3 regions of the Actinoplanes sp. NBRC 101535 genome follow, and region 1 is predicted to be linked to each of the others. Evidence: predicted binding sites of a transcription regulator. Region 1 holds the regulator's gene; each other region holds the start of a gene.
What was found. Region 1 encodes HrcA, which represses chaperone genes, less so after heat shock. Its sites were predicted from a motif close to GGTTNGCACNCTCNNNNNGAGNGTGCNAACC; they were not measured.

Region 2: the regulator HrcA is predicted to act here: its motif matches at 5,854-5,884, upstream of groES (co-chaperone GroES).
Region 3: the regulator HrcA is predicted to act here: its motif matches at 6,695-6,725, upstream of groL (chaperonin GroEL).

What each region holds. Positions count from the first base shown of each region.
Region 1 covers NZ_BSSY01000003.1:55,235-64,706, forward strand. Annotated here, with positions in the region: gene lepA (translation elongation factor 4) at 1-20, shown strand, start outside; gene QSK32_RS09255 (GlsB/YeaQ/YmgE family stress response membrane protein) at 114-395, shown strand; gene QSK32_RS09260 (PAS domain S-box protein) at 500-2,143, opposite strand; gene QSK32_RS09265 (hypothetical protein) at 2,216-3,085, opposite strand; gene QSK32_RS09270 (enoyl-CoA hydratase-related protein) at 3,177-3,941, opposite strand; gene hemW (radical SAM family heme chaperone HemW) at 3,969-5,168, shown strand; gene hrcA (heat-inducible transcriptional repressor HrcA) at 5,266-6,288, shown strand; gene dnaJ (molecular chaperone DnaJ) at 6,323-7,456, shown strand; gene QSK32_RS09290 (SDR family NAD(P)-dependent oxidoreductase) at 7,681-8,508, opposite strand; gene QSK32_RS09295 (TIGR03620 family F420-dependent LLM class oxidoreductase) at 8,553-9,422, opposite strand.
Region 2 covers NZ_BSSY01000002.1:259,080-268,551, reverse strand. Annotated here, with positions in the region: gene QSK32_RS06285 (ROK family transcriptional regulator) at 1-473, opposite strand, end outside; gene QSK32_RS06280 (sugar ABC transporter permease) at 508-1,770, opposite strand; gene QSK32_RS06275 (ATP-binding cassette domain-containing protein) at 1,767-2,570, opposite strand; gene QSK32_RS06270 (sugar ABC transporter substrate-binding protein) at 2,735-3,838, opposite strand; gene ybaK (Cys-tRNA(Pro) deacylase) at 4,088-4,570, opposite strand; gene QSK32_RS06260 (class I SAM-dependent methyltransferase) at 4,601-5,791, opposite strand; gene groES (co-chaperone GroES) at 6,014-6,322, shown strand; gene groL (chaperonin GroEL) at 6,395-8,026, shown strand; gene QSK32_RS06245 (ABC transporter ATP-binding protein) at 8,035-9,472, opposite strand, start outside.
Region 3 covers NZ_BSSY01000026.1:33,299-42,770, forward strand. Annotated here, with positions in the region: gene QSK32_RS41570 (beta strand repeat-containing protein) at 1-3,017, shown strand, start outside; gene groL (chaperonin GroEL) at 4,879-6,501, opposite strand; gene QSK32_RS41580 (GNAT family N-acetyltransferase) at 6,921-7,424, shown strand; gene QSK32_RS41585 (hypothetical protein) at 7,442-7,882, shown strand; gene thrC (threonine synthase) at 8,058-9,338, opposite strand; SAM riboswitch class I at 9,350-9,472, opposite strand, start outside.

The DNA of each region.
Region 1 (9,472 bases):
AGGGGCCTGCCAAAAAATGAGCAAGAAATAGGGCGGTTTGAGTTCTGGGAGGGTCGGGAACTCAGGGGGCCGACGGACGCAACAACATGCTCCACCCCCCGAGGAGGAACCTCATGGAATTCACTCTCACCGGCATCATCGTGGCCCTCATCGTCGGCCTGATCATCGGTGCGCTCGGCCGGCTCGTGGTGCCCGGCCGACAGAACATCCCGATCTGGCTGACCATGGTGGTCGGTGTGGTTGCCGCGCTGCTGGGCACCGTGCTCGCCCGGGCCTTCGGTGTCGCTGACACCGCCGGCTTCGACTGGATCGAGTTCTTCTTCCAGGTCGTGTTCGCCGCGATCGGTGTCGCTCTGGTCGCCGGTGTCGGCAGCCGTCGGCACCTGACCCGCTGAGGCGGGGTGCCGCAGTAACAACTGAAACCTGAGAAACGCCGGTCCTTCGGGGCCGGCGTTTTTCAGTGTTCCGGTCGATAAGAGATCGTTTATAGAAGATCAGATCAATAGCGGAACTTGTGCTGGGCACTCCGCCTGTTCACCCGTCCGGGCATGTCGTCGTGCTGTTCCGGATGGGGGAGGCGTTCCACCGGATCGTGGCGGTCGGTGATGTCCTTCAGGGTGACCACCAGTCCCTGGACGAGGCGGTCCTCCCGCAGATCCCGATAGGTGATCTCGATCAGTGCCTGGGTCTGGTCCACCCGTTGCAGCGCACAGTGGATGGTGCCGTCGCCGGTGGCGCGCATCTCCCGCTGGACCCGCCGGCGGTCGTCCGGGTGGATCAGGTCGTCCAGCGCGGTCAGCGGCGGCAGTTCGTCGAGGCCGATCAGCTGTCGCAGGGCCGGGCTGGCGTACCGGATGCGGCGGTCCGAGTCGACGACCGCCATGATCTCGGCGGTGTTGCGGATCACGGCGCGCAGGTAGAGGTCGCTGTCGCGGCGGCCGACCGCCTCGACCAGGGTGATCCGGTCCAGGGCGAGGGCGGCCTGACCGGCCAGCACCTCCAGCGCGTCGCGTCCGGCGGTCAGGGCGTCCCGGCTGCCGGTGATCACCAGGGCGCCGCCGCTGGGCCGGGCCACGGCGAGGGGCTCGAGGCGCAGTGGACAGATCAGGGTCCGCTCGTCCGGGTCGGCGGTGGTGGCCAGCCAGCTGCGGGAGTCGGCTCCCGCCGGGGCGGGCGGCAGGTTCTCCCCGGCCAGCCGGCCGTCGTCGGTGGCGAGCACCACACGGCGTACCGCGTGCGGCGGCAGCAGGCGGGTCACGGCCGCGCGGACCGCGGCGTCCACGGCGGGCAGGTCGGCCGCGGCGACCAGGTCGGTGGTGGCCGTCCGCAGACCGCGTTCGCGGCTGAGGGCCTGGCTGTGCTGGTGCACCGCGTCGGCCAGCCGGGTGACGGTGAGCAGCAGGGTGATCGCTCCGGAGACGGCGAGGACCAGCCCGTTCTCCACCGAGACCGTGCCGGTGAGCGCCTCGGCGAGCAGCACCGCCGGCGGCGTCGCGACCGACAGCGCGAGCAGGGCGATGTGACGCAGACGCCACGGGCCGGGTTCGGGCGATCGGGGCTCGGTGAGCCGGGTCATCGACGGGTGCAGGCCGGCCGCTCCCCACGCGAGGTAGAACAGGACGTATCCGGCCTCGGCGGGGCGGTCCGGCCACAGCGGATAGGTGATGTCCGCGGCGAGCAGGCCGAAACCGCCGGTGAGCAGCAGGTAGGCCGCGGCGTTGCGCCGGTCCTCGGCGACGAGACGGCCGATGACGCCGATGAGCAGCAGGTCACCGATCACGTCGTAGGAGGACACCGCGCCGAACTCGTCGGCCGCACTGATCCCGTAGACCCAGACGACCAGCAGGGTCGCGCAGGAGAAGGCGAGCAGGTCGATCAGCCGGGACCGGTCGGCGAGCATCGTGCCGACCCGGGTGAACTGCAGCAGACTGATCGTGATCAGGGCGTAGTTCAGCAGGTATCCGACGTCGGCGAGCCCGGTCAGATGCAGGTCGTAGGCCACGTCGCCGACGGCGAGCGCGACCAGCGACGCGGCCACCAGCAGCCAGGGTGTGGGCCGGACCGGCCGGTGCCACCGGATGCCCGCCAGGACGGCGATCGCGCTGCCCACACCCAGCAGGATCCACTCGACGGCCCTCAACACGTCCTACTTAGTACCAGGATGGTTGCGCACTGTCCATGTGGATGTATACGCAGCGCAATCACCATCCTCGGGTCAGTTGTAGACCTCGGCCACCACCTGTGCGGCGTCGGCACTGCTGCCGTCGGTCAGCGGCTGCCACTTGCCCTCCGGGGCGTGCCACTGCAAGTTGCCGAAACGTACCCGTTCGAGTCCGGTCGCCGAGGCGTGCGAGACCAGCCAGTGCGCGTACCGCCAGCCGATGCTCTCGTCGGCGACGGCCACGGTCAACCCCGCGGAGCCGGTCGCTTCTTCAGCTTTGCCGGCCAGCTTCTTGCCCCAGTCCAGTTTGAGGGTCTCCAACAGGTTGGTGGCCGCCGCGGCGCCGCGCAGCACGGGCGTCCCGGTGAAACGGCACTCCACCGCCTGGGTGGCCCGGCCGGTCAGCGCGGCGGCGAGCACCCGGGACTTGTCGGCCCACTTCTCGTAGGCCTCCGGGTAGGCGGACCGCTGCACCGTCTGCGCGGCGTCGGTGATCCGCATCTCCTCCCAGCCCTCGACCTTCTTGAGCGCCGTGTAGAACCTGCCCGCCGAGTACCGCGGGTCGGAGATCTCCTCCACGGTGCCCCAGCCCTGGCTGGGACGCTGCTGGAACAGGCCGACCGAGTCCCGGTCGCCGTCCTCCAGGTTCTCCAGCTTGGATTCCTGGAACGCGGTGGCCAGGGCGATCACGATGGCCTGCTCGGGCATGTTGCGGCGCACCCCGACCGCGGCGATCGTCGCGGCGTTGGCCATCTGCACCGCGTCGAGGGCCACCTCGCCGTCGGCGCGGACCGTGCACGCGGGGCCTATCTGCGGCAGTTTGAGGTTGCTCGCCATGGTGTTCACCAGCACGACGACACCGAGGACACCGGCGAGGGCGACCACGGCGAGGACGCCCACCAACGGTTTCGTGCGCACCCTCACCTCCTGAGTTCCTGAACTTTCGGACCGCCAAGCCTAGACAACGAGCGCTCGGCGCCCGGCGTGACTGGAGCGGCAGCACCCGCTCCAGTGATCACGGTATCCAGTCCGGATCGCGTTTCTGGCGGGCGGCGGCGACGCCCTCCCGGCCCTCGGCGGACTGGAAGTATCCGGCCGAGCGGTGCGCGAGATCGGCCAGTTCGGCGCGGATGCCGTCGTTACGCGTACGCCGCAGCAGTTGTTTGGTGCCGGCGAGCGCGAGCGGACCGCCCCGGATGAGCGACGCGCAGAAGCCCGCCACGGTCGTGTCCAGTTCCTGCGCCTCGACGGCGGTGGTGACCAGCCCGATCTCGGCGGCCCGTGTCCCGTCGAAGACGTCGCCGGTCAGGTAGAGCTCGGCGGCGGCCCGGGGCGCGAGCCGCGGCAGGACCGTCGCGCTGATCACCGCGGGGATCACCCCGAGTCGCACCTCGGTGAAGGCGAAGGTGGCGGCCCGGTCGCAGACCGCGATGTCGGCCGCCCCGATCAGCCCGAGCGCGCCGGCACGGGCCGGGCCGGCGATCCGGGCGACGACCGGTTTGGGGTACTCCCAGAGCACGGCCAGGACGTCGGCGAGTATCTCGGCGGGGAGCCGGTCGCCGGGTCGCGCCGCGGCGGTCTCCTTGAGGTCGACGCCGGAGCTGAACACCGGGCCGGTGTGCGAGAGGACGACGACCCGGGCGGACTGGTCGCCGACCGTCCGGCCCAGGGTGTCGAGGAGTTGCTTGAGCAGGGTGGTGGACAGGGCGTTGCGGTTGGCCGGGCTGTCCAGGGTCAGAGTGGTCACTCCGGCGGCGGTGGCGGTACGGACCAGATCCATGCCGGGAACCTTAACTACGCTTGACCGATGGCCGGCGCACTCCCTGACGGCGAACCCGTCCCCACTGACGGTTCGCTCCCCGACGAAGCAACCCAGCACGTGGGCAAGAACGGCTTCGCCGTGTATGTCCATGTCCCGTTCTGCGCCAGCCGGTGCGGTTACTGCGACTTCAACACCTACACGGCGAGTGAGCTGGGCGGAGGGGCGAGTCGCGACGAGTACGCGGACACCGTCCTCCGCGAGTTGTCCCTGGCGTCCCGGGTGATCGCACCCGGCCGGGTGGACACGGTCTTCGTCGGTGGCGGCACCCCGACGCTGCTCAGCGCGAGTGATCTCGGCCGGATCCTGGAGGGCATCGACCGGACGTGGGGCCTGGCGCCGGACGCCGAGGTGACCACCGAGGCGAATCCGGAATCCGTCGATCTGAAGTATTTGTCGGAACTTCGGAAAAGTGGCTTCACCCGGATCTCCCTCGGCATGCAGTCCTCCGCCGAGAACGTGCTCCGCCTCCTCGACCGCCGGCACACCGCCGGGCGCGCCCCGCAGGCCGCCCTGGAGGCGCGCGAGGCCGGGTTCGAGCACGTCAACCTGGATCTGATCTACGGAACCCCGGGCGAGACCGCCGCCGACTTCGACCGCTCGCTGCAGACCGTGATCGATGCCGGGGTGGACCATGTGTCCGCCTATGCCCTGATCGTCGAGGACGGCACCCGGATGGCGGCCCGGATGCGCCGCGGTGAGATGCCCTATCCCTCGGACGATGTCGCCGCCGACCGCTACCTGGCCGCTGACGAGGCACTGACCGCGGCCGGTTTCGACTGGTACGAGGTCTCCAATTGGGCGAAAAAAGACGGTAACTGTCGTCATAACGAGCTTTACTGGACGAACGCCGACTGGTGGGGGTTGGGTCCCGGCGCGCACAGCCATGTCGGCGGCGTCCGCTGGTGGAACGTCAAGCATCCGACGGCGTACGCGCAGCGCCTTCACCGGAACGAGACCCCGGCGCAGGCGCGGGAACTGCTCACCGACGATGACCGCCATATGGAGGACGTGATGCTGCGGGTCCGCCTCCGCGAGGGCATCGAGCTGAGCCGGGTGGACCGGGACGCCGCCGCGAAAGCGCTGGCCGACGGCCTTCTGGACCCCGGTGCCTACGCCGCCGGGCGACTCGTCCTGACTCTCCGCGGACGGCTGCTGGCCGATGCGGTGATCCGTGACGTCCTGTGATCGGTGGAGGATCCGTACTTTCGATCATCGCGCCGACGCCCGCCGGGACGTAGACTGGCACTCTGTCCACTGGAGTGCTAGCAAGGGGAGGAGCCGGATGAGTCTGGATGACCGCAAGCTCGCCGTGCTCCGGGCGATCGTCCAGGACTACGTCGAGACCCGGGAGCCGGTCGGCAGCAAAGCCCTCGTCGAGCGCCACCAGCTGGGCGTCTCCCCGGCCACCGTGCGCAACGACATGGCCGCGCTGGAGGAGGAGGGCTATCTCCGCCAGCCGCACACCAGCGCCGGCCGGGTGCCCACCGACGCCGGTTACCGGCTCTTCGTGGACCGGTTGACCAGGATAAAGCCGCTCAGTCCGGCCGAGCGCCGGGCGATCGAGCGCTTCATGGTCGGCGTCGTGGACCTCGACGATGTGGTGCATCGCACGGTCCGGCTGCTGGCCCAGCTCACCCGCCAGGTCGCCGTCGTGCAATATCCCAGCCTCTCCCGCTCCGCCGTCCGCCACCTCGAGCTGGTGCCGATCTCCACGACCCGGCTCATGCTGGTCATGATCACCGACACCGGCCGGGTGGAGCAGCGACTGGTGGAGATGCCCGGCCCGGTTCCGGAGACCGACGTGTGGGAGCTGCGCCGCCGGGTCAACGAGAAACTCGCCGGTCAGCGGCTCGCCGACACACCACCGTTGGTGCAGACCCTGGTGGACGAGTGTGACACCGAGCGGCGTGCGACGATGGCCTGTCTGGCTTCGGTGCTGCTCGAGACGCTCGTCGAGCGCAGTGAGGAGCGCCTCGCCCTCGCGGGTACGGCAAACTTGACACGCGGGGGTGTGCTGGACTTCCAGGGCACGTTGCGCCCCGTCCTCGAGGCTCTCGAGGAGGAGGTCATCCTGCTCAAGCTGATCGGCGACCTGGAGCCCAGCACCACCCGGGTCCGGATCGGCGACGAGAACGAGATCGACAACCTGCGGTCCGCCTCGGTGGTCAGCAGCGGTTACGGACCGGGTGCGACGATCGTTGGGGGGCTCGGAGTGCTGGGCCCCACTCGCATGGACTATCCCGGGACCATCGCTACTGTTCGAGCCGTGGCACGGTACGTTGGCGACCTGTTGGCACAGAATTGACGGATTCGCGCAGACATTGAGGACTCCAAACCCCGTGGCCAAGGACTACTACGGAATTCTCGGCGTCAGCCGGGAAGCCACCGACGACGAGATCAAGCGCGCCTACCGCAAACTGGCTCGGCAGTACCACCCCGACGTCAACCCCGACCCCGAGGCTGCCGAGAAGTTCAAGGACATCAACGCCGCCTACGAGGTCCTCTCCGACGACCAGAAGCGGCAGATCGTCGACCTGGGTGGTGACCCGCTCGCGCCCGGCGGCGGCGCGCCCGGCCCCGGGGGCGCCGGACCGTTCGTCGGTTTCCAGGACATCATGGACGCGTTCTTCGGCACCGCCGCCGGTGGTGGCTCCCGGGGACCGCGCCCCCGCACCCGGCCCGGCGCCGACGCGATCCTGCGTCTCGAGCTCGACCTGGTCGAGACCGCCTTCGGCGTCGAGGCGCCGATCACCGTCGACACCGCGGTGCTCTGCACCCAGTGTTCCGGCGCCGGCACCGCCCCCGGCACGCACCTCGCCACCTGTGAGGTCTGCGCCGGCCGTGGCGAGGTCCAGTCGGTGCAGCGCACCTTCCTCGGACAGGTGGTGTCGTCGCGCCCCTGCCAGAACTGCCAGGGTCACGGCACCACGATCCCCAACCCGTGCCCGACGTGCGCCGGTGACGGCCGGATAAGGACACGCCGCTCGCTCACCGTCAAGATCCCGGCGGGTGTCGAGGACGGCATGCGGATCCGCCTGGCCCAGCAGGGCGAGGTCGGCCCCGGCGGTGGCACCGCCGGCGACCTCTACGTCGAGATCCACGAGCGCCCGCACGACGTCTACTCCCGCAAGGGCGATGATCTCCACTGCCGGGTGACGCTGCCGATGACGGCCGCCGCCCTCGGCACCCGGATGACCATCAAGACCCTCGACGGCGAGGAGAACATCGAGGTCAAACCGGGCACGCAGCCCGGCAGCACCCTGCGCATCCGCGGCAAGGGCGTCCCGCACCTGCGCGGTCAGGGCCGCGGTGAGCTCTACGTGCACCTCGACGTCAAGACGCCGACCAAGCTCACCGCCGATCAGGAACGCATGCTGCGGGACTTCGCCAAGACCCGCGGCGAGGACATCGCCGAGCTGAGCAAGCAGGGCGGATTCTTCAGCCGGATGCGCGACGCCTTCAACGGGCACTGATCAAAATCGTAAGACCGATGTCGTAGCGGGGTGGTGGGTGCCGACCGTCGCTCCCGCCGAGGGCCTCGGAGAGCTTCACTGGCCGCTGGCGCGTCCAGAGCGTGAAGCCCTCCGAGGCGACCTGCGTGAGTGGTTGCGCCCCTCTGGTACGCCTGAACTCCCCGCGGCCGCCGCCGATGTGGGAGTTCAGGCGTTCTGTGGCCGGTATGACAGCCTCGGGTGGGTCAGATCTGGCTGGCGCCGCCGTCGACGTACAACTCGGCGCCGGTCATGAAGCTGCTCCGGTCGGAGGCGAGGAAGACCACCGCGTCGGCGATCTCCTCCGGGCGGCCGAGGCGGTTCATCGGGACACCGGCGGCCAACTGCTTGAGCAGCTGCTCGGCGGCGGCCGGGTCGGGGGCCAGGCCGCTGAGCCCGGGCGTCTCGATCGGGCCGGGGGCGATGCTGTTGACGCGTACCCGGCGGCCGGCCAGTTCGGCGGCCCAGCTGCGGGTGAAGGAGCGCAGAGCCGCCTTGCTCGCGGCGTAGACGCTGAACGCCGCAGCACCCTTCACGTCGATGTTGGAGCTGGTGACGATCACCGAGGCGCCCGGGTTGAGCAGGGGAAGCGCCTTCTGAACGGTGAAGAGCGTCCCGCCCACGTTCGTGTGGAACGTGTCGGCGAAATGCTCCCAGGTGATGTCCTCGAGGGCGGCGAACCCGCCCCCGCCGGCGTTGGCGAACATGATGTCGAGTCCGGTCCCGCGGTCGCGGACGGCGTCCATCACCCGGTCGAGATCGCCGTGGTCGGCGACGTCCGCCCGGATGCCGGTGACGTGCCCTCCGGCAGCGACGGCGGTCGAGGCCCGCCCGGCCGGTGCGAGTGCCGGGTCCCGAGCGACCAGGGCCGCCGTCTCCTGCTCGATCGCGGCGACCGCGGCATCGAGCGCGTCCTGACGCCGGCCGGTGACGAATACGTGGGCACCCTCCGCGGCGAGTGCCCGGGCCGCGGCGAGTCCGATGCCCGAGGTGCCGCCGGTGACGAGCGCGGTCCGGTTGTCGAGTCGTCCCATGATGTCTCTCCTTGATGAACAGGTCGGGCGAAGTGGCGAACAGGTCAGGCGAAGTGGCGGTTGAGGAAGGCCAGCTCGCGCCAGGCGGCGAGGGGCAGGCCCGGAGTGGCCGGATCGGTGAGGACGTGCACGGCCACGTGGTCGGCGCCCGCGTCCCGGTGTTCCTGGACGCGCCGGGTCAGGTCCTCGGCGGTGCCGTGGGCGACCAGCGCGTCGATCAGGCGGTCGCTGCCGCCGGGGACGAGGTCGTCGTCGCCGAATCCGAGGCGCCGCAGGTTGGCGCGGTAGGTCGGGAATCCGAGGAACATCCCGATGCCGGCGCGGGCCGTCGCGCGCGCCCGCCGCGGGTCGGTGTCCAGCACCACGGCCTGGTGCGGGGCGAGGAACGGCGCGCTGCCGACCCGGTCCCGTGCGGCGGCGATGTAGTCCGGCGTGACCAGGAACGGGTGCCATCCCGCGGTCCGCGCCACCGCCAGGTCGACCATCTTCGGCCCCAGCGCGCCGAGGAGCCGCCGGTTCTCCGGGACTGCCAGGTCGTCGAGGTAGTGCCGCATCGACGTGACCGGGTCGCCGTACGGCCGGCCGTGCGCGGCGGCGCCGGCCGGGCTGCCGATGCCGAGGCCGGTGACGGTCCGCGGCCCGTGTTCGGCGTCCAGGGCGGTGACGCGCCGGGCGAGGTCGGTGGGGGACTGCCCCCAGATGTTCAGGACGCCGGTCACCACCCGGCTGTGCGGGGCGGCGCCGAGTAGCCGGTCGACGTCGTCGAGCACCCCGGATCCGTCCAGTCCGGGGAGCCAGATCGTGTGCCAGCCGAGGTCGTCCAGTTCGGCGGCGGCGTCGCGTACCCCGGGCTGTCCGGCGTTGCGCAGTTCCATGCTCCAGACGCCGACCCGGCCGAGGTTCTCCAGTCCCATGACGATCACTCCCAAATTCTTTACTGCTCGGTATGCAATTCGGAACGCTA
Region 2 (9,472 bases), on a different contig from region 1:
TCCTCGCCGCGGACCATGCCGGCCACCGCGAGTCCGGTGCCCACGCACCGGGCGTCGTCCGGCACCCCGGTGCGCATCGCCCGGACGTAGCGGGCCAGGGGCCGCACCGCGTCCTCGGCGGTCATCCCGGGTGGGCGTTCGGTCTCGTACTGCTCCAGGATCCGGCCGCCGAGACCGATCCGGGCCGCCCGCAGCCGGTCCACCTCGATGCTCAGCGCGTACGCGTAGATCCGGCCCGACTCGGGCCGGACGACCAGTGACGGCCGCCCGGCCCGGTGGATCCGATTCGGCACCGCCTCGCTGACCAGTCCCGCACTGATCAGGTCGGCGGTGAGTGCCCCGATGGTGCTGCGGTTGAGTCCGAGACGGGAGGTGAGTTCCGCCCGGGACGTCGCGCCGTGGACGTGCACGTACCGCAGAAGTGTTCCCAGGTTGTGCCGGCGTACCTCTTCCTGACTGGGGCCGGCACGCATCAGCGGAGCACCGTCCCCCGTGCCGGCGCTCGATTCATCGGTTGCCCGTTGCCGCTGCTCTGCGCCGGGCCAGCGCGTCGACGCTCGCCGCTGCCAGCAGCACCAGACCGGTGAAGATGAACTTCTGGCCGGAACTGAAACCCATCAGGCCCATGCCGTTGTCGATGACCGCGATCACCGCGCCACCGATCACCGCGTTGATCACCTTGCCCTTGCCGCCGAAGAGGCTGGTGCCGCCGATGACCGCGGCGCCCACCGAGTAGAGCAGCACGTTGCTGCCACCGGTGTTCGGGTCGACCGAGCCGGCCCGGCTGACGATGAGGATGCCGCCGATCGAGGCCATGAACGAGCCGATGACGAAGACGGAGATGCGGATCCGGTCGACCGGGATACCGGCGCGCCGGGCCGCCTCGGTGTTGCCGCCGACGGCGTACACGTGCCGGCCGTACGTGGTGCGGCCGAGCACGAACGTCCAGATCACCATGAACACCGCGATGATCGGGACGACGATCGGGACGCCCTTCAGCGAGTTGATCGCCGGGTTGATCGACCGTTCCTGGGTGAGCACCCAGGTGCCGGCGACCAGCAGCAGGCCGAGCGCCACGATGCGGGTCGCGACGATGCCGAACGGCTCGGTGACCAGGTTGCGGGACGCCCGTGCCCGGTAGCGGTTGAGCTGTGCCAGGGCGAATCCGGCGACGCCGACGAGGGTGACCACCCAGCTCCAGGTCACCGACAGGTTCGACTTGTTGAGCGAGTTGACGAACTCGTCGGTGATCGAGATGTTCTTGCCGCCCTCGAGCAGGGTCAGCAGGATGCCCTGGAAGCCGAGGAAGGCGGCCAGGGTCACCACGAACGACGGGATCCCGAGCTTGGTCACCAGCAGACCGAGCACGAGACCGATGACCACACCGGTGAGCATGGCCGCCGGGATCGCCACCGACCAGGGAAGTCCCTCGTTGGTGAGCAGGATGGCCAGGACCGCGCCGCACACGCCGCTGGCGAAGCCGGCGGAGAGGTCGATCTCGCCGAGCAGCAGCACGAACACCAGGCCCATGGCGATGAAGACCACCTGGGCGCTCTGGTTGAACAGGTTGGCGAAGTTCAGCGCGGACAGGAACGTGTCGCTGCGGGCCACGCTGAAGATCAGCGTGAGGACGAGCAGGCCGAGGACGGCCGGCAGGGCGCCGAGGTCACCACCGCGGACCCGCGCCCAGTAATCGCGGACGTGGCTGGCGACCGTGGGTTTGACCGCCTGGATGCCGCCGGCCGTGGTCGTGGTGGTCGTCGTGGTCATGGCGCCTCTCCCGGCGTGATGTCGATGAACTCGGCCGGCTTCTCGGCCGGCAGGCCGAGGTCGCCGCTGCGTCCCGCGGTGATCAGTTCGACGATCTGGGAGTGGGTCACGTCCGCGGCCTTCACCTCGGCGGCCATCCGGCCGAGGTAGAGCGCCGCGATCCGGTCGGAGACCGCGAAGACGTCGTTCATGTTGTGCGAGATCAGCACGACGCCGAGGCCGTTGTCGGCGAGCCGCCGGACCAGTTCGAGGACCTGGGCGGTCTGCGCCACGCCGAGGGCGGCGGTCGGCTCGTCGAGGATGACGACCCGGCTGTTCCAGAGGACCGCCTTGGCGATGGCGACGGTCTGCCGCTGGCCGCCGGAGAGGCTGGCGACGAGCTGCCGCAGGGATTTGACGGTGCGGACCGAGAGGCTGCGCAGGGTCTCCCCGGCCATCTCCTCCATGGTGGCCTCGTCCAGGACCAGGCCGGACTTCTTCTCCCGGCCGAGGAACATGTTCTGGACAATGTCCAGGTTGTCGCAGAGCGCGAGGTCCTGGTAGACGACCTCGATGCCGAGCGCCGAGGCGTCCCGCGGGCTGTGGATCGCGACCTCGTCACCGTCGAAGGTGACCGTGCCGGCGTCGATGGTGTAGATACCGCTGATGCATTTGACCAACGTGGACTTTCCGGCGCCGTTGTCGCCGACCAGGGCGGTGACCTCACCCGGGTAGACGTTCAGTCCGACGTCGTGCAGGACCTGGACGGGACCGAAGCTCTTGTCGATCCCGCGCAGTTCCAGAAGGGGTGTCGCGGTCACTGATGGTTCTCCTTCGTCCGGTGACCGTGGTGCCCGGCTCCGCCACCTCGTCGTGGCTCCGCCGACAGCGGGAGGGGTGACACAGAGCGACTCCGGCGCCGCCCACGGGATCCGTGGACGGCGCCGTCGCGAGTCGCTGTCGCAGGCTGGTCGTCAGCCTTGGGTCAGCTGATGCCGGCCTCGGTGCACGCCGCCGCGAAGTCCGCGGTGCAGAGCTCCTCCTTGGTGACGAAGCCGTCGGCGATGACGTCCTTGACGTTCGCCTTGGTGATCGACTTCGGGGTCAGGAGCACGGACTTGACGTCCTTCTTGGACTCCGGGTCGGTCACGCTGCTGGTGGCGGTGGTGGGCGCCTCGCCCTTGGCCAGCGCGATCGCCAGTTCGGCGGCGGCGTCGGCCTCGTCCTTGATCGCCTTGTAGACGGTCATGCACTGGTCGCCGACCAGGACGTTCTGCAGGCCCTGCACCGTGGCGTCCTGACCGGTCACCGGGACCTGGCCGTTCAGCTTGTTCTTCTTCAGCACCTGGATGGCCGCGTTGCCGAGGCCGTCGTTCGCCGCCAGGACACCCTTGATGTCCTTGTTGGTGGTCAGGTTCTGCTCGAACAGGGTGCCGCCCTGGGCGTTGTCCCAGTCCGGAACGTCGGTGTCCGGGCCCTTGAGGTACTCGCCCGAGTCGAACTTCGGCTTGAGCACCGAGTCGTAGCCCTGCTTGAACAGCGAGGCGTTGTTGTCGGTCGGCGACCCGTTCAGGTACGTCACGACCGGCTTGACGGCCTTCTTCTCGGTGAGGCAGTCGATCAGGCCCTGGCCCTGCAGTTCGCCGACCTTGACGTTGTCGAAGGACACGTAGAAGTCGGCGCCGCCGTTGAGGGTCAGACGGTCGTAGTCGATGGTCGCGATGCCCGCGGCCTTGGCCTTGTCCAGGACGGCCTTACCGGTGCCGGAGTCCAGGTTGACGGTCACCAGGACCTTGACGCCGCTGGAGATCATGCCGTCCGCGAGGGTCTGGAACTGGGTCTTGTCGCCCTGCGCGTTCTGGATGTCGGCCTCGACGCCGGCCGCCTTGAAGGCGTCGGTCAGGTATTTCACGTCGGCGGTAGCCCACCGCGCGGAGCTCTTGGTATCGGGCAGGATCACGCCGACCTTGCCGACGGCCGAGCCGCCCTCGGCGCCGCCTTCGTCACTGTCGCTGTTGCTGCCGCAAGCGGCCGTGCTTCCGGTGGCCAGCAGGCCGACCGCGGCAAGGGCGAACAGTCCCTTACGCATTCCTTGTGTCCTTTCGGGGGGTAAATCCGGAGCCTTATTTCGGATTTGTCAGGGTGCGTGCTGCCTGGGAACGCCGCCGCCCTGGTGACGCCGATGGATCAGGAACCGGTTTGTTGTGCCCGGCAACGTATTCCCGTAGTGGCCTGGAACACAAGGCACAACGAGCGTCGATCCCGTACTCAGGGATAACAATCCGGCAACACGGCTGTGCGGTGATCCCGAAGGACAGTCCCGAGATAACGGGACAAGTCAGGATCGGATGGGCGCCACCGTCGCGTCGGACAGCCGGATCAGATCGGCCGGAGCGAGGGACACCTGCAGGCCACGGCGGCCGGCGGAGACGTACATCAGGTCGAGGCCGGTCGCCGAGTCGTCGATCACGGTGGGCAGGCGCCGGCGCTGGCCGAGCGGGCTGATCCCACCCCGGACATAGCCGCTGCTGCGCTCGGCGGCGGCCCGGTCGGCGAGCACGGCACGCTTGCCGCCGGCCGCGTGAGCGAGCGCCTTCAGGTCGAGGTCGCCGGTCACCGGCACCACACCGACCACGAGGCCGCCGTCCACCTCGGCGACGAGCGTCTTGAACACCCGGCCCGGCTCGATCCCGAGCGCCTCGGCGACCAGGGCGCCGTAGTTCGGCGCGTCCGGCGAGACGTCGTACGGGTGCAGGGTGTGCTCCACCCGCTCCTTGATCAGCAGGACGGTGGCCGGGGTGCCCGCCGCTTTCTTGGCCATGCGGGCACGCTACTCCCCTGGTGACCGCCGTTACGCCGCGGAGGTCAACAACACCACTGGCGCGCCGTTCATCCTGGTCAGCACCACTCCGGCCGGATTCGGACCGGACAGCTTCAGATCCTTGCGCAGCTGCTCGGGCACCAGCGCCGAGCCCCGCTTGCGGATCTCCAGCCGGCCGACGCCCCGCTCGCGCAACAGGGCCCGCAGACGCTTGAGCGAGAACGGCAGCACGTCGGTGACGGTCAGCCGGCGCGCGTACGGGGTGTCCACCGGCTCGTCGGTGTAGACATACGCGATCTCCGGGTCGGCCAGCCGACCGCCGACCGTCGCGGCGAACTCGGCCACCAGATGCGAGCGGACCACCGCCGGATCCGGGTCGTACAGGTAGCCGCCCACCGCGCCCACCGGCGCCGCCTCGACGCCGGTGCCGGTCAGCTCGCGGACCTCGCCGGACGCGCCGATCAGCGTCGCCCGCCGGGGCGCCGCGGCCAGCGGGCCGCACCAGAACGCGGCCTCGACCAGGTCGCCGCCGACGCTCACCCACTCGCCCTCGGCGCCCGGCGGCAGCAGATCGTGGTCGATGCCGGGCGCGAGCTTCAACGTGGTCAGCGGGACCCGGCCGGGCAGGCCTGCGATGAAGTCCCAGGACGGCGAGTACGACTTCGGATTGAACACCCGCCCCCGGCCGGTCTGTCGGCGGGCCGGGTCGGCGAAGACCGCGTCGTAGCGCTCGACCTCGACCGTGGTGGCGTCGGCGCACTCGACGGTGATCAGCTCGGCGAGACCGGCCGCCTCGGCGTTGGCCGCCGCGATCGCCGCGGTCAACGGGTCGGCCTCCACGGCGTACACCCGGATGCCGCGCCGGGCCGCGGCCAGCGCGTCGGAGCCCAGCCCGCATCCCAGATCCACCAGGGACCGCACCCCGGCATCCGCGAGGCGCGCCGCCCGCCGGTCCGCCACCACCGACCGCGTCGCCTGCTCCCATCCGGCCCGAGTGAAGAACATCCGGGCGGCGTCCGGGCCGAACTTGCATGCCGCGCGCCCGCGCAAACTAGCCTGGGTCAGAGCGGCCGCGGCCAGATCCGCGGGGATGCCCCGCGACCGCATGGCCGAGGCCGCCACGAGTGGGTCGGCACCGGCCAGTTCGTCGGCCGTGGCCAGGGCTTTCTCTCCGTCGGGAGAACGCAGCACGCGCAGCAGCTCAGGGGTCACACCAGGCATTCTCCCTGGCGTGACGTGTTGGCACTCTGGTTGACGGAGTGCTAGATCCGGAATAGTCTCCCCGTTAGCACTCTCAACATGAGGGTGCCAGCCGCACGGCCCGTCCGTGCGGTTAGGCACCAGGCGGACCGGCACCCGCGACGACGGCCCCGCCCGGTGGCATGAGGCATCTGACCGGCCTGACTCAAGGTCGGCGAAACCTGTACCCAGGAGGGTATGCCCGTGACTACCGCGACCAAGGTTGCGATCAAGCCGCTCGAAGACCGCATCGTGGTTCAGGCGAACGAGGCTGAGACCACCACGGCGTCCGGCATCGTGATCCCCGACACCGCCAAGGAGAAGCCGCAGGAGGGCACCGTCCTCGCTGTCGGCCCCGGCCGGATCGACGACAAGGGCAACCGCGTCCCGCTCGATGTCAAGGTCGGCGACGTGGTCCTCTACTCGAAGTACGGCGGCACCGAGGTCAAGTACGCCGGCGAGGAGTACCTGGTGCTCTCCGCCCGCGACGTCCTCGCGGTCATCGAGAAGTAAGACCTAACTGATTGCGCTCGCGCCCTGTTCCGATAACTCGGGGCAGGGCGCTGGTGCGTGAAGGGACCATAAATGGCGAAGATCCTCAGCTTCTCCGACGACGCCCGGCACCTGCTGGAGCACGGCGTCAACACGCTCGCCGACACGGTCAAGGTCACCCTCGGGCCGCGCGGTCGCAACGTCGTCCTGGACAAGAAGTTCGGTGCGCCCACGATCACCAACGACGGCGTCACCATCGCCAAGGAGATCGAGCTCACCGACCCCTACGAGAACCTCGGCGCGCAGCTGGTCAAGGAGGTGGCGACCAAGACCAACGACGTCGCCGGCGACGGGACCACCACCGCCACCGTGCTCGCGCAGGCGCTGGTCCGCGAGGGCCTGCGCAACGTGACCGCGGGTGCCAACCCGATCGGCCTCAAGCGGGGCATGGACCAGGCCAGCGAGGTCGTGTCCAAGGCTCTGCTGGCGAAGGCCGTCGAGGTCTCCGACCACAAGGCGATCGCCAACGTGGCCACCATCTCGGCCCAGGACGCCACCATCGGCGAGCTGATCGCCGACGCGATGGACCGGGTCGGCCGCGACGGTGTCATCACCGTCGAGGAGGGCTCGGCGCTGCACACCGAGCTCGACGTCACCGAGGGTCTGCAGTTCGACAAGGGCTTCATCTCGCCGAACTTCGTGACCGACGCCGAGTCGCAGGAGGCGGTGCTGGAGGACGCGTACATCCTCCTCACCACCCAGAAGATCTCCAGCATCGAGGAGCTGCTCCCGCTGCTGGAGAAGGTCCTGCAGACCGGCAAGCCGCTGCTCATCGTGGCGGAGGACGTCGAGGGCCAGGCCCTGTCCACCCTCGTGGTGAACGCGCTGCGCAAGACCGTCAAGGTCGCCGCGGTGAAGGCGCCCGGCTTCGGTGACCGCCGCAAGGCGATCCTGCAGGACCTGGCGATCGCGACCGGTGGCGAGCTGATCGCCCCCGAGCTCGGTTACAAGCTCGACCAGGTCGGCCTCGAGCAGCTGGGCAGCGCCCGGCGCATCGTCGTCGACAAGGAGAACACCACGATCGTCGACGGTGGCGGCCAGTCCGCCGAGGTCGCCGACCGGGTCTCGCAGATCCGCAAGGAGATCGAGGCGTCCGACTCCGACTGGGACCGCGAGAAGCTCCAGGAGCGCCTCGCGAAGCTCGGCGGCGGTATCGCGGTGATCAAGGTCGGCGCCGCGACCGAGGTCGAGATGAAGGAGCGCAAGCACCGCATCGAGGACGCCATCGCCGCGACGAAGGCCGCGGTCGAGGAGGGCACCGTCCCCGGCGGCGGCGCCGCTCTCGCCCAGGTCGCCAAGGAACTCGAGGGTGGCCTCGGCCTGACCGGCGAAGAGGCCCTCGGTGTCGCCATCGTCCGCAAGGCGCTGGTGGAGCCGCTGCGCTGGATCGCGCAGAACGCCGGCCACGACGGCTACGTCGTGGTGGGCAAGGTCAACGAGCTGGGCTGGGGCCACGGCCTCAACGCCGCCACCGACGAGTACGTCGACCTGGCCGCGTCCGGCATCATCGACCCGGTGAAGGTGACCCGTAACGCGGTCTCCAACGCCGTCTCGATCGCCGGCCTGCTGCTCACCACGGAGAGCCTCGTGGTGGAGAAGCCCGTCGAGGCCGCTCCGGCCCCGGCCGGCGGCCACAGCCACGGCGGTCACGGCCACAGCCACTGATCGTCCGCTCACGGAAAGGGCGCGTCCTGCGGGGCGCGCTCTTTTTGGTCCTCACCCTGCCAGGAGTGCCACAGCGCCGCGTAGGCGCCGTTCTTGGCCACCAGCTCGTCGTGCGAACCCAGTTCCACGATCCGGCCGTCCTCGACCACCGCGACCCGGTCCGCGTCGTGCGCCGAGAACAACCGGTGGGCGATCGCCACCACGGTCCGGCCGCGGACCACCGCCGCCAGCGACCGTTCCAGGTCCCGGGCCGACCGCGGATCCAGCAGCACCGTCGCCTCGTCCAGCACCAGCGTGTGCGGATCGGCCAGGATCAGCCGGGCCAGGGCGACCTGCTGCGCCTGCGCCGGGGTGAGCAGCCGGCCACCGGCGCCGACCGGCGTGTCCAGCCCGGCCGGCCAGCCGTCCACCCAGTCCAGCGCGTGCACCGCGGCCAGGGCGGCGCGGATCTCCGGGTCGGGGGCGGCGGGGCGTACCATCGCGACGTTCTCGCGCAGCGTGCCGGCGAAGACGTGATGCTCCTGGCTGACCAGCGCCACGTGGGCGCGGAGCCGGTCCGGCGACAGCTCACCGAGCGGGACCCCGCCGACCGTGATACTGCCGGACGTGGGCCGGTGCAGGCCCGCAAGCAGGCAGCCCAGGGTGGACTTGCCTGCGCCGGAGAGGCCGACAACCGCGATCCGCTCGCCCGGTTCCAGGGTCAGATCGATGCCGTGCAGCACCTCGCGGCCCGCGACGTAACCGAACCGGACGTCGCGCAACTCGATCCGGTCGTTCTCCGGTTCCCGCGCCGGTGTCCGCCCGGCCGGCGGATCGGCCGCCACCCCCAGCAGACGGGCCAGCGAGGCCGCGCCCACCTGCAGTTCGTCGAGCCAGTTGAGCAGCCGGTCGAGCGGGTCGATCAGCTGCTGGACGTAGAGCACCGCGGCCGCGGTCTGCCCCAGGGTCACCGCGCCCCGCAGATACAGCCAGCCACCGGCCAACAGTGTGATCACCAGCGGGAGCACGTAGCTCACCTCGAGCACCGGCCACCAGACGGTCCGCAGGTGCAGCGTGTACCGCTCGGCGATCCAGGACCGCCGCAGGTCGGCGTCGGTACGCCCGGCCCGCTGCCCCTGCCGCCCGAGGGCCTCCACCGTCCGGGCCCCCTCGACGGTCTCGCTGAGCCCGTCGGTCACCTCCGAGTACGCCGCGTTCTGCCGCAGGTACCCCCTCGGCGCCCGGCGCAGGTACCACCGGGTTCCGGCCACCGTCAGCGGCACCCCGACCAGCAGCGGCGCCGCCAGCAACGGGTCGAGCACCAGCAGCGCCACCACGATCAGCACCGTGGTGATCAGCGCGATCATCGTCTCCGGCACCGCGAACCGCACGCACTTCGACAGCGCGTCCACGTCCCGGGTGGTCCGGGTCAGCAGGTCACCGGTGCCGGCCGCCTCGACCGTGCCC
Region 3 (9,472 bases), on a different contig from region 1:
ACACGCCGAGCAGCACGTTCAAGGGGACGGCGGTCTTCACGTACACCATCGCTGACGGCGCGGGCGGCACCGACACCGCGACCGTACGGGTCACGGTGGCCAACGCGACGCCGGTGGCCGCCGGCGACACGGCGACCGTGGCGTACGGCGGCACGGCGACGATCGACGTGCTGGCCAACGACACCGACGCGAACGGCGACACGCTGAGCATCTCCGCGGTCGGCACGCCGAACCACGGCACGGCGAGCATCAGCAACGGCAAGATCCTCTACACGCCGCCGAGCGGGTACTCCGGAGCCGCCACCTTCACGTACACGATCACCGACGGCACGAACACCGCGACCGGCACCGTCACCGTGAACATCGGCAACGCCCCACCGGTGGCGGTCGACAAGACACCGGCCACGCCGTACGGCACACCGGTGACCCTGGACCCGGCCGGTGACTCCACCGACCCGAACGGCGACACCCTCACGGTCACCGGCACGACGACACCGGCACACGGCACCGTGGTGCGCAACAGCAACGGCACGATCACCTACACCCCGGACACCGGATTCTCGGGTACGGACTCCTTCACGTACACGATCAGCGACGGCAAAGGCGGAACCGACACCGGCACGGTGACCGTAACGGTGGCCAACGGGGTGCCGACCGCCGGAGACATCGCCGTCACGGTCAGCACCAACGCGCCCGAGACGATCACCGTGCCGGCCACCGACCCGAACGGCGACACGCTGACCATCACCATCGACACCCCGCCCACCCACGGCACCGCGACCGTGGTCAACGGCAAGATCGTCTACACCCCGCGGGACGGCTTCATCGGGAAGGACACCTTCCACTACACGGTGACCGACGGCAAGGGCGGCTCGGCCGGCGGCGACGGCGAGGTCACCGTGGTCAACTCGGCGCCGACCGCCCAGCCCGACGCGGCCACCACCGACACGGACACCGCGGTCACCGTCCCGGTACTGGCCAACGACACCGACCCGAACGGCGACACCCTCACCCTGAGCGCGTCGACCACACCGGCGTACGGGACGGCCGTCCGCAACGCCGACGGCAGCATCACGTACACGCCGAAGTCCGGATTCTCCGGCACCGACACCTTCACCTACACCGCGGCCGACGGCCACGGCCTCAGCGACACCGGCACGGTCACCATCACGGTGAACAACGCGCCACCGATCGCCGTCGACGACACCTACCCGATCACGCCCGGCGAGACGAAGATCCTGCCCGTCCTGGCCAATGACACCGACCCGAACAAGGACCCGAACACCGGCGTGCAACAGACACTGACGGTGCTCTCGGTGACCACCCCGGCGAAAGGCACGGCCACCCTGGACAACGGTGAGGTCACCTACACCGCGGCCGCCGACGCCACCGGCAGCGACACCTTCAGCTACACGGTCAGCGACTCGGCAGGCGGCCAGGACCAGGCCACCGTCACGATGGTCATCGACGGAGCACCGATCGCGACGGCGGACACCGCGACCACCGAGACCGGCAAACCCGTCACGATCGACGTGCTGGGCAACGACACCGATCCCGAAGGCGACGCCCTCACCGTGGCGTCGGTGAGCCAGCCCGCCCACGGCACCGCGACGATCAACGCCGGCAAGACGGTCACCTACACGCCGGCGGCGAAGTACCGGGGCGACGACACCTTCACGTACGTGGCCCAGGACACCGGCGGGCACACCTCCACCGCGACGATCAACGTGACGGTGAAGAACGCGCCGCCCGTCGCGGTGGCGGACACCGCCGCCGTCGTACACGACGAAGCCGTCGACATCTCCGTCCTGGACAACGACACCGACGCCAACGACGACGAACTGAGCGTGACAGCGGTCGGCACACCCGGACACGGCACCGCGGAGATCACCGGCAAAATGGTCCGGTACACCCCAGAAGCCGGATTCTCCGGGGCCGACACCTTCACGTACGAGGTGTCCGACAGTGACGGCGGCACCGCCACGGGAACAGTCACCGTGACGGTCGCCGACGACAAACCGGTCGCCGTCGACGACACGGCCAGCACGGCGTACGGCAAAGCAGTGAGCATCGACGTCCTCGAGAACGACGTCGACCCGAGCGGCTCCCTCACCCTGACCGAGGTCGGCACACCGACCAAGGGCAACGCCGTCCAGGACGACCAGAAGGTCACCTACACCCCGCCGACCGGCTTCACCGGCGTGGCCACCTTCGAATACACCGCCGGCGACGCGAACAACAACGAGGTCACCGCCACCGTGACCGTGACCGTGAACAAGCCGCCCGCCGCACCCGACAAGACGGTCCGCGCCAAACCGGGCACCGCCCTGACGATCACCATGCCGACCGTCGACAAGAACGGCAAGAAGATCACCCCCACCTCGATCGGCGAACCGGACAACGGCACCGCGGTCCTGAACGCGGACGGCACGGTCACGTACACGCCGAACGAAGGTTTCCGGGGCACCGACTCCTTCACTTACGAGGCGGTGGACGACGAAGGCAACGTGACACAGGGGACGATCACCGTGACGGTGGCCGGCACCAACCAGCCACCGGTGGCGACCGACAACACCCTGACCGTCACCGCCGGATACGCGATAGTTTTCAACCCGGCGGTCGACGACACCGACCCTGACGGCGACGACATCACGATCACCAGCGTCGGCAAGGCCGAACACGGCACCGCGGTCCTCACGACGGCCGGGCTGGTGGCCTACAAGCCCAAGGACAGCTTCGCGAGCGGGACGGACTCGTTCGCGTACACGATCAGCGACGGCCAGGGCGGCACCGACTCCGCCGAGGTGACGATCGAGGTGACCGCGGCCGACAGCCTGGCCACGACCGGCCAGAACATCGCCACGATGGTCACGACGGGCACCGTGGTCCTGTTGTTCGGCGGCATCCTGTACACGATCGGCGTACGCGGTCCGGCCCTCCTGCCGGAAGGCATCCGCGAGGTCTTCCTCGGCACCGGTCCGGGCCGACACCGTAATGGGGGCCGCCACCGTCGCTGACCTCCCACTCCCATAGCCCACTCGCAGGGGCGGACCACCAGGTCCGCCCCTGCTTCCTATCCGAGGCCCGCCCCGTGCCCGTCCCGTGCCCGTCCCGGCCCCGCTCGTTGCCTGTCCCGGCCCCACTCACTGCGCGTCCCGGCCCCGCTCGTTGCCTGTCCCGGCCCCAATCACTGCGCCTCCCGGCCCCGCTCGCTGCCTGCCCTGCCCCCTCTCGCTGTCCGCCCTGTCCCGCTCGTGGCCTGTTCCGGCCTCGCTCGCACTGCCCGCCCCGGCCCCACTCACTGCCCGCCCCGGCCCCGCTCGCTGCCCGCCCGCCAAGCAGCACAGAACGAAGAACGCACCTGATCACGACGGTCCCGGACAGCATGCGCACCCAATCACGACGGTCCTAGGCGGCAGCCGCACCCAATCACGACGAGTCAGGCGGCAGGAGCACCCGATCGCGATAAGCAAGGACGGCAGACGCACCCGATCACAGCGAGTCGAGGCGACAACCGCACCCGATCATGGGTCTGGGTGCGTCGACTGCCCCAAAACGGCAGGTACCCGCACCCGATGATTGATCCGGTGCGCTGACCACCCGCAATAGCCGACGGCACCGCCGGACGAAACCAACCCGCCAAACCCGACCCTGGCGGCCGAGCCGAGCCGGGCTGGGCCGAGCAGCCGGGCCGAGCAGCCGGGCCGAGCAGCCGGGCCGAGCAGCCGGGCCGAGCGAATGCTGGATGAACCCTCAGACGTAGGACTTTCCCTGCGGTAACGTCCCGATCTGAGTGGCCCGGTTCGGGTGGGCGAGGGCTGACGTGCCTGACCTCACGCTCTACCCCATGACTCGAAGAATGCCGCAGCTCGGTTTTCCGGCCGTGCTCCAGGGCTGTTCTCCGGCGGGCACCCTTATTGCTCGTGTGTGAACCGTGGCTGACGGCTCGACCAGCTGAACCGTCAGCCACGGCTCTACGGGAGGCACAGCTCAACCACCAGTAACGGCGGGAACAATCCGACCGCCGCCTGCCGGCGTCAGACGACCGCAGACGACGGCTCGCGGTCGCCAGCCGTACGCCACGGTTGCCATCGGCTTACGGATGAACCATGGACGACGGCCCGGGACGCCCGGCCGTGTCCCATGGCTGCTCTCGGCTCACGAATGGACCGTGGACGACGGCCCGGGGTGCCCAGCCGCACTTCATGGCTGCCTTCGACCCACAGATGGACCGTGGACCACGGCCCGGGATGCCCAGCCGCACTTCATGGCTGCCTTCGACCCACAGATGAACCATGGACGACGGCCCGGGACGCCCAGCCGCACTTCATGGCTGCCTTCGACCCACGGAAAGACCGTGGACCACGGCTCGGCTGGCTAAGCCGTCGCTACGGCTCTCCAAGAGGAAAAACTCAATCGCCAGGAACGGAAGTACCGGCCCGGCCGTCATCTGCGGCTCCTGGTCGGTTCGGCTCCGCCTACGGCTGATTACCAGCTCGACCGTCGTCTGGCCCGGTCGACCGTCGTCGAACAAGGCCAGCCGTCGTGAACAGGGCCGGCCGTCGTGAACAAGGCCGGCCGTCGTGAACAGGGTCAGCTGTCATGAACAGGGCCAGCCGTCGGTTGGTTCGGTCAACCGTCATGCACGGCGGGATCGGCCGTCTCGCCCGCGGCGTGTAGGCGATGCGCGAAAGACGACGACACGGAAAGCACGACATCCCGAGCGGCTCGGAAAGGCACAACACAGCCAGCGGCAACGGCAACGGGATAAGCGCGGGTGACGGCGTGGCAGAACGACCGCGAGCGCAGGAACGGGGCGAAACAGGAAGCGGGCCGCTCGAAAGAGCGGCCCGCCTCCGTCATGCCTTACGACTGGACTCAGAAGTCCATGTCACCGCCGCCCGGGGCGCCGGCCGGGGCCGGGTTCTTCTCGGGCTTGTCGGCCACGACGGCCTCGGTGGTGAGGAACAGCGCGGCGATCGACGCGGCGTTCTGCAGCGCCGAGCGGGTGACCTTGGCCGGGTCGATGATGCCCGCGGCCAGGAGGTCGACGTACTCGCCGTTCGCGGCGTTCAGGCCCCAACCCGCTTCGAGGTTGCGCACCTTCTCCACCACGACGCCGCCTTCGAGGCCGGCGTTCACGGCGATCTGACGCAGCGGGGCGTCGAGCGCGACCTTGACGATGTTGGCACCGGTGGCCTCGTCGCCGGACAGGTCCAGCTTGTCGAACGCGGTCTTGCCGGCCTGGACCAGCGCCACGCCACCGCCGGGGACGATGCCCTCCTCGACGGCCGCCTTCGCGTTGCGAACGGCGTCCTCGATGCGGTGCTTGCGCTCCTTGAGCTCGACCTCGGTGGCCGCGCCGACCTTGATGACCGCAACGCCGCCGGCCAGCTTGGCCAGACGCTCCTGCAGCTTCTCACGGTCGTAGTCGGAGTCCGAGCGCTCGATCTCGGCGCGGATCTGGTTGACCCGGCCCTGGATCTGCTCGGCGTTGCCGGCACCGTCGACGATGGTGGTCTCGTCCTTGGTGATGACGACCTTGCGGGCGGAGCCCAGCAGGGTCAGGTCGGCGGCGTCGAGCTTGAGGCCGACCTCTTCGCTGATGACGGCGCCACCGGTCAGGATGGCGATGTCCTCCAGCATGGCCTTGCGGCGGTCACCGAAGCCCGGGGCCTTGACGGCGACGGACTTGAAGGTGCCACGGACCTTGTTGACCACCAGGGTCGCCAGGGCCTCGCCCTCGACGTCCTCGGCGATGATGATCAGCGGCTTGCCCGACTGCATGACCTTCTCGAGGACGGGCAGCAGGTCCTTGACCGCGGAGATCTTGCTGTTGGCGATCAGGATGTAGGGGTCGTCGAAGACGGCCTCCATACGCTCCGCGTCGGTCATGAAGTACGCCGAGACGAAGCCCTTGTCGAAGCGCATGCCCTCGGTGAGCTCGAGCTCGAGACCGAAGGTGTTGCTCTCCTCGACGGTGATGACGCCTTCCTTGCCGACCTTGTCCATGGCCTCGGCGATGATCTCGCCGACCGTGGAGTCACCGGCGGAGATGGAGGCGGTGGAGGCGATCTGCTCCTTGGTCTCCACGTCCTTCGCCAGCTGCGACAGGCCCTCGGAGACGCTCGCCACGGCGGCCTCGATGCCCCGCTTCAGGGCCATCGGGTTGGCGCCGGCGGCGACGTTGCGCAGGCCCTCACGGACCAGCGCCTGCGCCAGGACGGTCGCGGTCGTCGTGCCGTCACCGGCCACGTCGTCGGTCTTCTTGGCGACCTCCTTGACCAGCTCGGCGCCGATCTTCTCGAAGGTGTCCTCGAGCTCGATCTCCTTGGCGATGGACACACCATCGTTGGTGATCGTGGGGGCGCCCCACTTCTTCTCGAGGACGACGTTGCGGCCCTTGGGGCCGAGCGTCACCTTGACGGCGTCGGCAAGCTGGTTCATGCCGCGCTCGAGGCCCCGACGAGCCTCCTCGTCGAATGCGATGATCTTGGCCATACGGCGTTGTCCTCCCGGACATCCCGCGGCAGCCGGACCTGTTCGGCCCCGCTCTCCGCATGTTGAGGAACGTCTGTGGACGTCACCACCTGGCGATGTGACGTCCTCAGGCCGAGCCGGAAAGCCCGCGACGACCGGTTTCGTGCCGAAGCGCCGATGGCAACGCCCCGGACGGAACCCCACCGTCCCGACCTGCTGGCACTCACGTGGCGCGAGTGCCAATCACTTGTTTAGCACTCCCCCAGGCCGAGTGCAAGGAAGCCCATCTTCCCGCGAAACTCGCGAGCCGTGTTCGGTTTCCCTGCAAAGATCTTGAACGCCCAGCTCAGGCGTGCGACGCCCTCCGAACAGGGGCGGGAAAAGTTCGGTTTACGTCAACCTGGTTGCCGCCCGGCACTGGGAGCGGTAGTGAGTACGGTATGGACAACTGGACGGTTCGGCGGGTCACCCCGGAGGACGCGGGACGGATGCGAGCCCTGCGCCTGGAGATGCTCGCGGACAGTCCGCTCGCGTTCCTGGAGACGCTCGCCCAGGCCGCGGCCCGGCCGCACGAGAGTTACCGGCAGCGGATCGTGCAGGCGGCCTTCGGATCGGGGACGGCACAGTTCATCGCCGACCCGGGCGGCCCGCTGATCGGGCACGCCGGCGGCACCACCCTGGCCGACGAGCCGGGCTGCACGGTGGTCTTCGCGGTCTACCTCACCCCGGCCTACCGGGGTGGCAAGGTGCTGGCGCAGATGGTCGACGCGGTGGCCGACTGGTCGGTGGCGTCCGGGCGTGACGAGCTGATGCTCGAGGTGGTGGTCGGCAACGACCGGGCCGTCCGGGCGTACGAGAAACTGGGTTTCGCCGACACCGGTGTCCGCCTGCCGCACCCGACCGTCCCGGAGCTCACCGAGCTACAAATGCGCCGTAAAGCATGAAAAATCGCCTCAGAAGCGTGGTCAACACCTTGAACGGCACCACCGCCGCCGGCCTACTGATCGCCGTCGCCGCCGGTTCACGGATCCGAAGGGCCCCGGACGGCATCCTGATCGCCGAGAACTACCGCTTCCGGACGCCCGCGGCATCCTGCTTCACGGTCGGCTCAGTGATCATCACGAGGCACAGCGCCGAGTGGCTGCTGGACGACAGACGATCCGCCCTGCTGGCCCACGAGACCCACCACACGGCCCAGTACGCGATCCTGGGCCCACTGTTCTGGCCGGCCTATTGGCTGGCCTGCGGGTATTCGATCTGCGTCACGCCGTCGTTCGGCGCCCGGAACGTCTTCGAGAAGCGGGCCGGCCTGCGCGAGGGCGGTTATCCCGAGGATCTGCCGCTGCGCACATGGCTGAAGTTTGGTCGGGAGGACGGACGCACAGCACCTCCTGGCACGTAGCCATTGGGTCAGCACTGGGTCGTTGGGTCCCTCGAGATTGTCGCCAAGCTCAGGTGAGGGGCCTCGTACGGCGTCGCGTCCTCCCGCGCATGCATCTTGCACGTTTTTCTAGACGCCCCGCAAGTCCTCGAAGGAGGGAATCTTCAACAACCGGCAGGACACCGATTACGGACAGCTATCCCAGCAGTCCGGCCTCGCGGGCGCCGCGCAGCGACGGCTTGATGGTGTGGGTGGGTCCAACCTGGCCGGCCACCGCGTCGAGCGTCTTCAGGCCCTCGCCGGTGTTGTAGACCACCGTCTCCTTCGACGGGTCCAGCCTGCCGCTCGCCACCAGCTTCTTGAGCACCGCCACCGTGGTGCCGCCGGCGGTCTCGGCGAACACGCCGGTCGTCTCGGCCAGCAGCCGGATGCCGTCGCGGATCTCGTCGTCGTTCGCGTAGTCCATCCAGCCGCCGGTGCGCTTGACGGCTTCGATCGCGTACGGGCCGGCCGCCGGGTCGCCGATGTTGAGCGACTTGGCGATGCCGGTCGGCTTCACTGGGGTGATCACATCGGTGTCGGCGTGCAGGGCGACGGCGATCGGGTTACAGCCCTCGGACTGCGCACCGAACACGGTCCAGCCGCCCTCGGGCGCCGTGGCCAGTCCGATCTCGACCAGCTCGCTGAACGCCTTGTCCACCTTGGTGAGCAGTTCACCGGACGCCATCGGGATGACGACCTGGGCCGGGATGCGCCAGCCCAGCTGCTCGGCGACCTCGTACCCCAGGGTCTTGGAGCCCTCGGCGTAGAACGGACGGACGTTCACGTTCACGAACGCGGTGTCCTCGAACTCGTCGGTCTCCACGAGCTCACTGCAGAGCCGGTTGACGTCGTCGTAGGAACCTTCGATCGCGACCAGCTCACCCCCGTACACCGCGGTGGTGATGATCTTGCCCTGCTCCAGGTCGGAGGGGATGAAGACGATGCTCGGCACCCCGGCCCGGGCCGCGTGGGCGGCGACCGAGTTGGCCAGATTGCCCGTCGAGGCGCACGAGAACCGCTTGAAGCCCAGCTCCTTGGCGGCGGTCAGCGCCACCGACACGACCCGGTCCTTGAACGAGTGCGTCGGGTTCTGCGAGTCGTCCTTCACCCACAGCGGCGCGCTCAGACCGATCGCCTCGGCCAGCGCGGGCGCGGCGACCAGCGGGGTCAGACCGGGGTCGAGCGTCACCCGGGTGTCCGGGTTCTGCCCGGCCGGAAGCAGCCCGGCGTAGCGCCAGATGTTCTGCGGACCCGCCTCGATCTGGGCCCGGGTCACCCGCGCGAGCGCCGCCTCGTCATAGGCGACCTCGAGCGGGCCGAAACATTCGTAACAAGCGTGCTGCGCGGCGAGCGGGTATTCGGCACCACACGCGCGGCAGATCAGCCCACGGGCCGGAGATTCGGTGGAGACAGGTGCACTGACGGCAGACGTCATCGAGGCCTTCCCTCTCATCTTTCCCCGCGGCGACCTGCCGAAACGGGGACGGAATTAGCACCTGCCGCGCGCGGCCTCGTCATCGAGACATGCACGGTGGTTGCCGGGGCTTCGTCGGGCCGTATCCCTCTGCC